3 regions of the Kitasatospora sp. NPDC001547 genome follow, and region 1 is predicted to be linked to each of the others. Evidence: riboswitches for the same ligand, from Rfam matches in the RefSeq annotation. Region 1 holds a riboswitch; each other region holds the start of a gene.
What was found. A riboswitch is a leader RNA that binds a small molecule or an ion and turns the genes downstream of it on or off. The one in region 1 is predicted to bind cyclic di-AMP.
Positions count from the first base shown of each region.

Region 2: it holds a riboswitch for cyclic di-AMP, as region 1 does, so the genes downstream of both, ACFY0X_RS20790 (transglycosylase family protein) here and ACFY0X_RS32905 (peptidoglycan DD-metalloendopeptidase family protein) in region 1, are expected to answer to the same signal.
Region 3: it holds a riboswitch for cyclic di-AMP, as region 1 does, so the genes downstream of both, ACFY0X_RS21605 (hypothetical protein) here and ACFY0X_RS32905 (peptidoglycan DD-metalloendopeptidase family protein) in region 1, are expected to answer to the same signal.

Region 1 covers NZ_JBIAVL010000029.1:35,606-39,809, reverse strand. Annotated here, with positions in the region: gene ACFY0X_RS32910 (MFS transporter) at 1-1,060, opposite strand, end outside; cyclic di-AMP (ydaO/yuaA leader) riboswitch at 1,415-1,552, shown strand; gene ACFY0X_RS32905 (peptidoglycan DD-metalloendopeptidase family protein) at 1,555-2,541, shown strand; gene ACFY0X_RS32900 (APC family permease) at 3,016-4,204, shown strand, end outside.
Region 2 covers NZ_JBIAVL010000011.1:14,281-18,484, forward strand. Annotated here, with positions in the region: gene ACFY0X_RS20780 (DUF397 domain-containing protein) at 1-240, opposite strand, end outside; gene ACFY0X_RS20785 (hypothetical protein) at 809-1,768, shown strand; cyclic di-AMP (ydaO/yuaA leader) riboswitch at 2,261-2,462, shown strand; gene ACFY0X_RS20790 (transglycosylase family protein) at 2,449-3,780, shown strand; gene ACFY0X_RS20795 (hypothetical protein) at 4,054-4,204, shown strand, end outside.
Region 3 covers NZ_JBIAVL010000011.1:213,800-218,003, forward strand. Annotated here, with positions in the region: gene ACFY0X_RS21600 (hypothetical protein) at 1-660, shown strand, start outside; gene ACFY0X_RS21605 (hypothetical protein) at 787-2,193, opposite strand; cyclic di-AMP (ydaO/yuaA leader) riboswitch at 2,195-2,359, opposite strand; gene ACFY0X_RS21610 (MoaF N-terminal domain-containing protein) at 2,812-3,141, shown strand; gene ACFY0X_RS21615 (alpha/beta hydrolase) at 3,316-4,204, opposite strand, start outside.

The DNA.
Region 1 (4,204 bases):
GCAGCATCAGCAGCACCCCGGCGGCGCACAGCATCGGGCCGACGGTCAGCGGGACGCGCGGGCCGATCCGCTTGCCGAGGCGGCCGGCCCGGGCGGACAGCGCCAGCATCAGGACGGTGATCGGCACCAGGGCGAAGCCCGAGACCAGGGGCGAGAACCCGGACACGATCTGGAGCTGCACCACCAGCAGGAAGAAGACGCCGCTGAACGCCGCGTACACGCACAGGGTGACCAGGTTCACCGCGGTGAACAGCCGGGAGGAGAACAACCCGAGCGGCAGCATCGGGTCGGGCGCGCGGCGCTCGACGGCCACGAAGACGACGCCGAGCACCAGCCCGATCGCCCCGCTGGTCCAGACCGTGGGGGACAGGCCCTCGCCGGCCGCGGTCAGCGCGTAGGTGATCGCGCCGAGGGCGAGTGCGGCGAGCACGGCGCCGAGCACGTCGAAGCGCCCGGCGGCGCCCTCGTCCCGGCTCTCCGGCACCGAGCGGGTGGTGACCGCGATCACGGCGGCGGCGAGCGGCAGGTTCAGCAGGAAGATCCAGCGCCAGCCGGGGCCGTCCACCAGCCAGCCGCCGAGGAAGGGGCCGACCGCGGCCGACACCCCGCCGAGGCCTGACCAGAGGCCGACCGCCGCCGAGCGGTCGTCAGGGTGGAAGACCGCCTGGAGCATGGCGAGCGAGCCGGGGGTGAGCAGCGCGCCGCCGATGCCCTGGACGGCGCGGGCGGCGATCAGCACGTGGATGTTCGGCGCGGCGGCGCAGGCCGCGGAGGCGATGGCGAACCAGACCACGCCGATCAGGAAGACCTTGCGCCGCCCGTACCGGTCGCCGAGCGCGCCGCCGAGCAGGATCAGGCCCGCCAGGGTGAGCAGATAGGCGTTCAGCGTCCACTGCAGGGACGCCAGGGAGGCGCCGAGGTCGGCGCCGATGCGGGGCAGGGCGACGTTCACCACGGTGCCGTCGAGCATCGCCATGCTGGAGCCGAGCACCGTCGCCAGTAGTACCCAGCGTCCCTGCGCGGTGCCCAGGCGCAGGGTGCCGGCCTCGGAGGTGGCCACGGGCGAATCCTGCGCTGCTGAGGCGCACGTGACAAGGGTCACCGGTGGGTGTGTTGGGTTTGGGCGGTGGGTGAGCGGGCGGGTGCGCAGTGTCGCCGATCTCGGCGCAGGGTCGTGGATCAGTGGCAGGGGGTAAATGGATTGTGTACGCACCGTACGGCCGGGCCTGCGGAGGGTCACCGGGGCAGGGGGGATCGTTGCGGTTTCAAGAGATCGACATTGCTTCACCCGAACGGATGGGTTTTAGTTCAGCGACCGCCCGGCCAGTCCGGACGGATCCACCGGGTGGAACGCCGAGTCCTGCCGCCGCCCGGTGGTTCGAAACGAACTCTGTACGGCAGGAGCGGGGGACCCACAGGTAAGTCGCCGGACCGGAGTTCGCGCCTCAGGGCGCGGGCGTCCAGGACCGGCTAGGGGTGAAGCCGCGCATGCGGCCGGGCAACTCCAGCCCGAACCCGACAGCTCACCTCGCAGGCGTCGGAGAGGAAAATTCCATGCCTGCTCAGGCTCGTCGTATCGCCCTGCCCCGCGCCGCCCGCATCGGCATCGCCACCGCCGTCACCGGCGTGTCGTTCGTCCTCCCGCTCGTCACCGCGGTGAGCGCCCAGGCGCACACCGCTCCGGCCGCCCCGGCCGCCGCCTCCACCGAGGCCAAGCCGGCCGCGCAGGCCGCCGCCCCCGCCGCCCGGGCCGCTGCCCCGGCCGCACAGGAGAGCTACCGCGTCGTCAGCGGCGACACCCTGTCCAAGATCGCCGACGCCAAGAACGTCGACGGCGGCTGGCACGCCCTGTACGAGCAGAACCGCTCGGTCGTCGGCGCCAACCCGAACCTGATCTTCCCGGGCCAGCAGCTCGCGCTGCCGGGTCACGCCGCCGCGCCGTCCGCCGACGCCGCTCCGGCGAAGCCCGCCGCCCCGGCCAAGCCGGCCGCTCCGGCGACCCAGGCCGCCAAGCCGCAGGCCCAGGTCCAGGTGAAGACCGAGGCGGCCAAGCCGTCCGCGCAGCTCCAGACCCAGGTGCAGGTCGCCGCTCCGGCCGCGACCGTGACCGCCACTCCGGTCGCCGCCGCCACCTCCGGCTACGTCGCCCCGCTGGCCAACCCGAAGCTGGGCACCGCCTACGGCGTGGCCGGCTCGATGTGGGCCTCCGGGCACCACACCGGCCAGGACTTCGTCGCCGCCACCGGCACCCCGCTGCGCGCCGTCGCCAACGGTGTCGTGGTCAAGGCCGGCAACGGCGGTGCCTACGGCAACGAGGTCGAGATCAAGCTCGCCGACGGCCACTACGCCGAGTACGCGCACCTCTCCTCGATCGGTGTGAAGATCGGTCAGACCGTCACCGTCGGCCAGCAGATCGGCCTCTCCGGCGCCACCGGCAACGTGACCGGCCCGCACCTGCACTTCGAGATCCGCAACGGCTCGGAGTACGGCTCGGACATCAACCCGGTCACCTACCTGCGCGCGCACGGCGTCGCGCTCTGACCAGGGGCCGCTGAGCCTCCAGGGTTTCAGGAACCACCGCTGCTGCGGGGCGAATCGATCCTCCGGGATGGTCATGTCGGGTGACCGCTCGACCGGGTGATCGCCGCACAGTGGACATGGGCGCGGGACACGCCCAGGCCGGCCCGGCCGCACGAGGGGACCTCCTCGTGCGGCCGGGCCGGCCGCTGTCGTTTCCGGGGCCGGGCCTGTCTTCCGGGGGTGGGCCCGCTTTCCGCGGCCGGGTCCGCTTCCGGGCCGGGCCCGCCTCCGAGGCCGGGTCCGCCTCCGGGCTCGGGGCCGTTTTCCGGGCCGTCCGGCCCCGCCGTGCCGTTCGAGCGGTCGAACGCGGCGTCAACTCCGCTGTGCCGCCCGCTGGTCGTCGTCACGCGGACGCCCTCCGCGCGCCATGCTGGCGGACGGTCAGCGCCCGGCCGGTCCGGTCGGTCGGGCGGGTCCGGGAGGCGAGGAAGCCGGATGGCGGTCCGGAGCGGGGACGTGGCGGGGGAGGCGGTCGGGCGGGAGCGGCCCGGGGCGGGCCGGGTCGACCGGCTGAAGGCGGACTCGGTCGGCCTGGTCGGCGTGGTGTTCATGGCACTCGCGACCGCCGCCCCGATCACCGCGATGACCGGCAACCTGCCGATCATCGTCGGACAGGGCAACGGAGTCGGCGCGCCCGCCGCGTACGTCGTGGCGACCGTGGTGCTGACGGTGTTCTCGGTCGGGTACGTGGCGATGGCCCGGCACATCACCGCGGCCGGCGCGTTCTACGGCTACGTCTCGCACGGGCTGGGCCGGGTGGTCGGGATGGCCTCGGGGCTGCTCGCGGTGCTCGCGTACGTCGTCACCGAGGCCTCGGCGCTCGGCTTCTTCGCGTACTCGCTGCGCGGGCTGGTCCGTTCGCAGCTGGGGGTGGAGCTGGGCTGGGGCTGGTACGCGCTGTTCGGGGCGGCGGCGATCGGGGTGACGGCCTGGTTCGACCTCCATCTGACGGCCAGGGTGCTCGGGGTCGCGCTGGTGCTGGAGATCGGGGTGCTGGGGGCGGTCTCGTTCGCGGTGCTGTTCTCCGGCGGTGGCCCGGACGGGATCGTGCTCGGGGCCGTGAACCCGCTGAACGCGCTGAAGGGAGTGGGGAGTTCGGGCGCGGCGGCGGCCGGGCTCGGCCTGTTCTTCGCGTTCTGGTCCTGGGTGGGGTTCGAGTCCACCGCGATGTACGGCGAGGAGTCCCGCGATCCGAAGCGGGTGGTGCCGCGGGCGACGCTGGTGTCGGTGATCGGGGTCGGACTGCTCTACGTCTTCGTGTCCTGGATGATCGTGTCCGGCAACGGGGTCGAGCAGGCGGTCGCGGTGGCGAGCGGCGGGGTGCCGGGCAAGGACGGCAACAGCCTGTTCTTCGACCCGCTCGGCGTGCACCTGGGGGCCTGGGCGGTGAAGGTGTTCCAATGGTTGGTCGTCACCGGCTCGTTCGCCTGCGCGATGGCCTTCCACCAGTGCGCGGCCCGGTACCTGTACGCGATCGGGCGGGAGGGCCTGCTGCACCCGGCGCTCGGCCGCACCCATCCGCGGCACGGCTCTCCGCACGTCGCCTCGGTGGTGCAGTCGGTGATCGCGGTGGGGCTGGTGGCGGGGTTCCTGGCGGCCGGGATGGACCCGTACGCGCACCTGT
Region 2 (4,204 bases), on a different contig from region 1:
CCCGTCCTTCGCCCCCAGCAGCAGGGCCGCGATCTCGGCCCGGGTGTAGATGAGGGCCGGACCGTCCGGGAACCGCGAGTTGCGCATCGCCACGTCGCCGCCCGGCAGGGCCGCGAACTCGACGCAGTTGCCCTGGGAGTTGCTGTGCCGGCTCTTCTGCCAGACCACCCCCTGGAGATCGGCCGCGGCCATCCCGTTGTAGGTGTCGTACGAGCCGTGCGTGTCCTGCGAGTCGTGCATAGAAATCTCCCGAAGAGCTCCGGAGTTGTCGTCCAGCGCGGCGCCCCCGGCACCGTCGAAACGAACGGGCCGGCCCCGTACCGGTCCGGCACAACGCCTCACTTGACGCGATGATAGCTGCAGTGCACGTGCATCAGCACGGGACGTTGCAGGTGCACCAGGCCTTTTACCCGCATCCGCCAACTCTTCACGGGCCTTCTTCTGACGGTACGTAAACGGACATAGCCGATGATTCACCGGGCTCGTGATAACCGGCCGTGAGCACCCCCCCGCTGAATGTTGATCTTCGAACGCCGGGAGTCGCACCCTCGTGACCCTCCGTCAAACCATCCCCATGCTGTGAGACATCTCACGTGCCCCAGGTGCAACGGCCGCCCCCGCGGATCGCGTCGTGGCAACCACCCGCGGCCGCGCGGGGGTTGAGTGAAGAATGTCCGGATTGTAGGCAAAGCGCCCGGACCGGCGCCGGAGACGCACCCGGTCCGCGCGGGGTCCGCACCGCGACCGCGCGAATCCTGTCCGGCAGCCGACTGCAAGCCCGACGGGCGGATGTCCTACGATCTCCGGCATGAGCACCGCAGCCATTCCGGGCGCGCCACTGCCCGTCCGCACTCCAGGCTCCCGTGCGCGGGGGCGCCACCGTCGTCCCGAGCGCCCCGAGATCCCGGCCGGCGCCCCGGCCCTGGTGCTCGCCGTGCCCGCGACCGCCGGGCCCGAGTCCCGCTCGGTCGTCGAGGAACTGCTCTCGATCGTCCGCACCGAGCAGAACGGCGTGCAGACCGCGGTCGGCTACCTCCCCGGGAACGGCGCCGAGGTCGCGGGCAGCGAGGACCGCACGGTGGCCGAGCTGCTGGCCCTGGCCGCCGAGGCCGGGCTGCCGATGCCCGTCCTGGTGCCGCTGGTGCCCGGCCCGCACACCTTCCTGAGCGAGCTTCACGCGCTCGCCGCCGAGTACGGCGCCCCCGTCACCGACCCGCTGGGCCCGCACCCGCTGCTGGCCGAGGCCGTACACGTCCGGCTGTCCGAGGCCGGACTGGCCCGGGCCGACCGCGCCCGGCTGTTCGCCATCGCGACCGCCGCCGACGGCGTGGTGCTGACCACCGTCGGCGGCGAGGACGCGGCCGCCGCGGCCGGCATCACCGGTGTGCTGCTCGCCGCCCGACTGGCCGTGCCGGTCGTCGCCGCGGCGCTCGACGTGCCCGGCTCGGTGGCCGCGGCCGTCAACCACCTCAGGGACACCGGCTCGCAGCGCCCGGCGCTGGCCCCGCTGGTGATCGGCCCGGAGGCGGACTCCGAGCTGCTCGCCACCGCCGCCGAGGAGACCGGCTGCCCGTCGGCCGCGCCGCTGGGCGCCTACCCGTCGGTCGGCCAGCTGATCGCCTCCACCTACCTGGCCGCACTGCCCATGCCGTCCGCGGAGGACCTGGCGCGGGCCGAGGCGGAGGCCGCGGCCGCCGCCGAGGCCGAGGGGGCCCTGGAGGGCGTTCGCGGCGCCCACGCGGCCGCCGAGGGATCCCTCGGGCAGTAGTCGACACCGCGCGCCGGTTCGCGCGCGCAGAAGGGCCCGGAACGGTTCGCGTTCCGGGCCCTTCGCATCGGCCCCACTGCATTGCCCGCCGGCATCGACCCCCGCCCTGTCGGGCCCATGGGGATTGGCGCCTTCCATGGCTGGCCACGGCCGACCCGTCCCGTACGGGGAGTCGGACGGCAATGAAGTGGAATGTCCGTTCTGGCGTCATTTGAAGGGAAATAGGGAGCGCGGCCCCGGGCACGTGAATCGAGGCCGCTCCCCCACTCTCCGGAGCACACTGTTCCGCAATTCGACGCCCCGTCACGTCACTTCTGAGGCGAAGCCAGTTGTCGCTTTCCGCAACAGCATTGCTTGAAAACGATCATTTACGATCATGCTCGGCCGCAATTTTGGCAGTTCCCACTAAACCGTGATGTGCATCACAGGCATTTGCGGTTTGAACTTAAGTCTGATTAACGTGCTCCCCGTTCGTGACCACACGAACCCGGTTCATCCGCAACGCCGAGTCCTGCCGTCGGATGTCCTGGCAGCGCGAAAACGCACCACGGCAGGAGCGGGGGAACCACAGGTAAGTCGCCCCGGACCACTCTTCGGAACGGTCCAGGGCTAGGGGTGAAGCCGCGCTCACCGCGCGGCCGGGCAACTCCAGCCCGAATCCGACAGCTCACCTCGCAGGCGTGGGAGAGGACCGCGTCTTCATGCTGCCCACCAACGGCACCAGCCTGTCCAGCCGCACCCGCCGCGTGATCGCCGCCCTCGGCGTCGCGGGCGTCGGCCTCACCGTCCCCTGCCTCACCTCGGGCACCGCCTCCGCCGCCACCGTCGCCACCTGGGACAAGGTCGCCCAGTGCGAGAGCGGCGGCAACTGGAGCATCAACACCGGCAACGGCTTCTACGGCGGCCTCCAGTTCACCTCCAGCACCTGGTCCGCCTTCGGCGGCACCGCCTTCGCGGCGCGCGCCGACCTGGCCACCAAGGACCAGCAGATCGCCGTCGCCGAGAAGGTCCTGGCCTCGCAGGGCCCCGGCGCCTGGCCGGTCTGCTCCGTCAAGGCCGGCCTGACCAAGGGCGGCACCCCGGCCGCCGTCGACACCTCGGCGGGCTCCACCCCCGGCTCGACCACCGCCGCGCCGGCCCAGAGCGCCACTCCGGCCGCTCCGGCCGCGAAGCCCGCCGCCAAGCCCGCGCAGGCCCCGGCAGCCAAGCCCGCCGCGCCCGCTCAGGACGCTCAGACGGCCGGCGACTCCGCCGCCTCCGGCAGCCGCGGCGACTGGGCCCAGAAGCGCCAGCAGCAGGCCCAGGGCGGCGACTACACCGTGGTCGAGGGCGACTGGCTGTCCTCGATCGCCGACCGGCACAACGTGCAGGGCGGCTGGGAGCGGCTGTACGAGCTCAACCGCGGCACCCTGACCGACGGCCCGGACACCATCTACCCGGGCCAGCACCTGTCCTTCGACGGCTCGTCCGCCGACAAGTCCGGCGCGGACTTCACCTGGTTCGACCGCTCGCAGAAGTCCGGCCAGTCCGCGAACGGCGGCGCCGTGAACGCCCAGCCGACCGCGCAGTCCCAGGCCCCGGCCGCCAAGCCGGCCGCCAAGCCCGCTCCGCAGCCCCAGGCCCAGACGCCGGCTCCGGCTCCGGCCGCCACCGGCAGCATGGCCGCCGCGGTCTCCTTCGCCGAGTCGAAGGTCGGTCAGGCGTACGTCTACGGCGGCACCGGCAACGGCGGCTGGGACTGCTCCGGCCTGACCCAGGCCGCGCTGCGCGCCGCGGGCATCTCCGTCCCGCGCGTCGCCGCCGACCAGGCCGCCGCCAGCACCCACGTCTCGCTGGACAGCCTCCAGCCGGGCGACCTGCTGTTCTGGTCCAACAACGGCAAGGACTCCGGCGTCTACCACGTCGCGATCTACGTCGGCAACGGCAAGTACGTCGAGGCCGCCAACCCCAGCTCGGGCGTCCGCGAGCAGACCATCGCCAACTGGGCCCCGGACTTCGCCGGCCGGGTCTGAGGACGGCGAACGGCCGACAGCCGACGGACGACGGCTGACAGATTTCAGCTGACAGATAACAGATAACAGATAACAGATTTCATCATCTGTCAGCTGTCAGTCGAACGCTGACCACCCGCCACCCCCGGGGAGAGTCTGGTCGCTCTCCCCGGGGGTTCCGGCGTTCCCGGACGGGCCGGCCGCCCTGCTCCCGTTCCGCAGATCCGCCGTATTCCGTGGTGGACACCTCCTCGCAGCGGGCATGCTGCTGCTCTGCACCCGAGGAGGAGTCACATGGCCCAGGTCACCGTCACCCTCGACGCGAACCTCGCGATCGACGCGATGATGCTCTCCGGCACCAAGAACCCACAGGACGCCGTCGAGCTGATCCTGCGCGACTACCTGGCCCGCGGCCGCCGTACCGAGACCCGCACCGGCGAGGCCG
Region 3 (4,204 bases), on a different contig from region 1:
GCGCTGCGGCGGCCCGAGCCCCGGCCCGCGCTGGAGGTCACGGCGGGCGCACCCCCGGCGACCACCCTGCCCGCACCGTCGACACCCGAGGCCTCCACCCTGCCCGCACCGTCGACACCCGAGGCCTCCACCCTGCCCGCACCGTCGACGCCCCAGGCGTCCACCCTGCCCGCGCCGGTGGAGCCCGGGGCAGGCGCCGGGTCCGGATCCGGGACGTCCGGGGCCTCCACGCTGCCCGCGCCGGCCGCCGCCCGGACCTCCGACTCCGACCTGGAGGTGGTCAGGCTCGACCCGGACCCGGCCACCCCCGGCGGCACCACCACCATCCACGCCTTCGTCGGCAACGGGGGCCCGGACACCACCGCGTCCCCGTTCACGGTCGTGGTCGCCCTGCCGGAGGGCGTCACCACGGAGGGCCCGTACTTCCCGTCCGACTGCCAGGTGACGGCCCACGGCCGCATCGTGCGGTGCGTGTTCGGCCCGGGTCTGCGAGAGGCGCGCAGCGCGACCGCCCTCATCCCGGTCCGGCTCGACCCGCGGCTGCCGGCGGGCAGGTTGGGCGGCGGAGCGGTCACGGTGCGCAGTGCGGACGACCGGAACGAGTCCAACAACCGGCAGCCGTTCGACATCACGGTGGTCGAGAGGATCGCCCGTTCCTGAGCCACTTGGTCCCGCCGGTAGGAGCGGTCCTACCGGCGGGATCCTCCTGTCTGCGGGATCCTCCGGCCGGCGGGGCGGTCCGCCGGGCCCGGACGCCGCGCGGCGCCCGCCCGTGCCGCGCCCGTCCTACCGGTAGACGCGGACGTAGTCGGCGGCGAAGGTGATCGGGGCGGTCCCCTGCGGCGCGGGGTGGTACTGCCCCGCGCACACCGAGAGGTTGAGGATCAGGTACGCCGACCAGCCGGCGCCGACGCCCTTGCCGTCCGAGAAGACCTTGACGCCGTTGACGTACCAGTCCACCGAGTCGGCGCCGTAGTAGGTGCCGATGGTCACCCACTGGTCCTTCGCGATCGCGCTCGCGTCGGTGTAGTACTTCCCGTGGCCCGGGTTGACGTGGTTGGTCAGCTCCAGCAGGTTCGGGTTGTCGGGGTGGTACTCGAAGGAGTCGATCTCCCCGTTGCCGTTCTTCCACGTCCACAGGGCCGGCCAGGCGCCGCTGCCGGCGGGCAGCTTGACCCGGGTCTCGGCGTAGTCGCCGGTCTTGACCTGGAAGCCCTCACTGGAGCCCTCGGTGGTCAGGAAGCCGGTGTTCCAGGACTGCTTGCCGTTCTCCAGCACCGGACCGCCGGACGTGGCGGTGAAGGTGGCGACCCCGTTGGCGACGCCGACGTTGTTCCTGTTCAGCCAGTCGAGCTTGTTGTCGCCCGGGTTGTGGTTGCCGTAGCGGTACGCGGTGCTCTTGTCACCGACCCAGCGCTGGCCCCAGCTGATCGCGCCGTTGAACTCGTCCGACCAGGTCAGCGACTTGCCGACGACCGGGGAGGACGGTGCCGGGGTACTCGGGCTCGGGGTGGTGCTGGGGGTGGTGCTCGGCGTCGGGGTCGGCGTGGCCGTGGGAGTCGTCGAGGCCGTGGGGGTGGCGGTCGGCGTGGCCGTCCGGGTCGGGGTCGGCGTGGCCGTGGGGGTCGTCGAGGCCGTCGGGGTCGGCGTGGCCGTCGGGGTCGGGGTCGGGGTCGGGGTGGACGTCCCGGTGGCGGAGACCACCAGCTGCTGCGAGGGCAGGTTGTGCCAGCCGCCGCCGAGGTCCTGCCAGAAGCCGAACTGGGTGTACGTCCCGGCGGGCAGGGTGCGCGCACCGCTGGTGAAGCCGACCCCGCTCGGGCAGATCTGCACGTTGGAGGCGTTGCCGGGGAAGTCGAGGTTGGTGCCGCGCGCGTCGCGCACACCCACGCCGACGGTCTTCGCGGTGAAGCAGGCCGAGGAGTGCAGGCCCAGCGAGGCGGTGGTGGCCTTGCCCGCGACCATGGTGGCGGGGGCGAGCCGGTCCTGGGTGACGGTCGGCGCGGTGGCGGCCTGGGCACCGTTGACGGACGGCAGGCCGAGCAGGCCGGCGCCGCTGATGGCGAACGCCCCGGTGGCGGCGAGCGCGGCGTTGCGGCCGCGGTGGGACGGACGGGCGTGGCGCGGGCCGCGGCGGCGGGCGGGCGCGAGAGCGAGCGCGGGCCGGTGCGTGGAGCTGGCAGGCTGGGGCATGGGGTGACCTCTGCGACGCCTGCGAGGTGAGCTGTCGGATTCGGGCTGAGGTTGCCCGGCCGCCGGTGGGACGGCTTCACCCCTAGCCGCGGCCGCACGCGGGGGCGTACGGGCCGGGCGCTGACCTTGGTTCCCCCGCTCCCGTCCGCTGTGGTGCTCGGTGACCCGCCGACGGGTGGACGGGACTCGGCGTCCCGGCGGCGGGGTCCGCGAGGGCGGACGACCGTTGCAGGCTAGGCGGGTCGTCCGTGAACGGACAACCCGGCCCGCCCCGTTGTCGCGCAGCTCACAGTGGTGTCGATCAACGACGCCGGTTGGCAGTCCAGTTGATCGTTCTCCGGGAGCAGTGGGCTGCGGCTGGGCCGGGCGGAGGTTCCGGCCGGCGGGGACAGGGCACGATCCAGGCGGTTCAGGCCGGTGAGCGGCCTGCCGGCAGCGCTGGTGGCCTGCCGGCGACCTGGCGGCGGACCGTACCGTGGCGAGTACCTGACCGACTGGGCCCGGTCGGATAAATTGGGAGTCGGACATCATCCGCCGTGCACAAGAGCGGCGAGCCCGACCGGGTGCTCGCCACGACCCGACAGCCACGACCTGACCGAGACGAGGACCCGCCCCACCATGACCGCGCCCCTGCCCGCCTTCGCCGGCCGCACCTACCTCTTCCAGGCCGACAACGGCGCGGCCTTCCGCAACACCTACTCGGCCGACGGCACTCGGCTGCGCTGGGAGGGCCTCGGCGAGTCCGCGGGCCAGTGGGAGGACGTGCGGCTGCACGTCGCCGAGGTCGCGCCGGAGATCTACTTCGTCAGCTGGACCGAGCAGAGCGGGATCACCGTCAGCCATGTGATGGACCTCGGCAAGCTGACGGTGCGGGCCTTCTGGACCTTCGAGGGCGAGGGCGGCCGGGTCGGCGAGCTGCACACCGGGACGCTGGAGCGGCTGGCCTGAGCGGCGGGACCGCCGGGCGGGGGCCATAAGGCTCCTGAACGACCCGACCGGCCCAGAAGCGGACCGCAACGACCGAACCCCCGGGCCGTGGCTCCGGGGGTTCGGTCGTTGCGGTCCGGTCGTCGAGGGTCTGGTCCTTCGGGGCCGCTCGTTCGGGCTCGCGGTCGGTCAGGTTCAGACGGTCTGGTTCGGCACCTTGAGGTGCTGGGACAGCCACTCCAGCGAGGACGGCAGCAGGGCGCTCCAGGTCTCGAAGTTGTGGCCGCCGTTCTCCAGCATGCTGTACGAGACCTTCATCGGGCTCCGCACCGCGTCGACGAAGGCCTCGGTCTCCTGCCGGTAGCCGCCGTCGCCCTTCTTGGTTCCGGCCAGCAGCACGGACACCTTCGGCTGCGGCAGGTTCTTCAGCCGCCACATCAGGTTGGCCTCGTCGCGGCGCTGCTTGCTGCCGCCGAAGAGGTCGCCCGTGGTCGGGTCGTCGGCGGCGTCGTAGTAGGCGGAGAGCGCGACGGCGGTCGGGAAGACGTCCGGGTGGCGCATGGCGAGCTTGAGCGCGCAGTAGCCGCCGGTCGAGTTGCCCATGAAGGCCCAGGCCTGCGGGTCGGTGGAGACCCGGTAGCTGGCCTGGATCGCCGAGGGCACGTCCTTGGTGAAGTAGGTGTCGGACTGCGGGCCGTTCGGGACGTCCTCGCACTCGGTGTCCTGCGGCAGCGCGGGCGAGGGACGCACCAGGACCATGACGGTCGGCTGCATCCGGCCTTCCTGCAGCAGCTTGAGCGCGGCGCCCGGGTAGTTGAAGCGGGTGATCAGGTTCTCCGCGATTCCTGGGAATCCGGTGCTGACGATCACGGCCGGGAACTGCTTCTGGGCGTACTCCGGCTGGAAGTACTGCGGGGGCAGGTAGACGTAGCCCTCGGTGGACAGCCGGCTGGACGCGCCGTCGATCCGGACCTTGCGGATCTCGCCGGACTGGCTCGGCTCGCGGCCCATCGCGCCGCCGCCCTTGACCGAGGCCTGGCCCATCGTCTCCACCATGAGCCGGCCGGAGGCGTCCGCCTTGTTG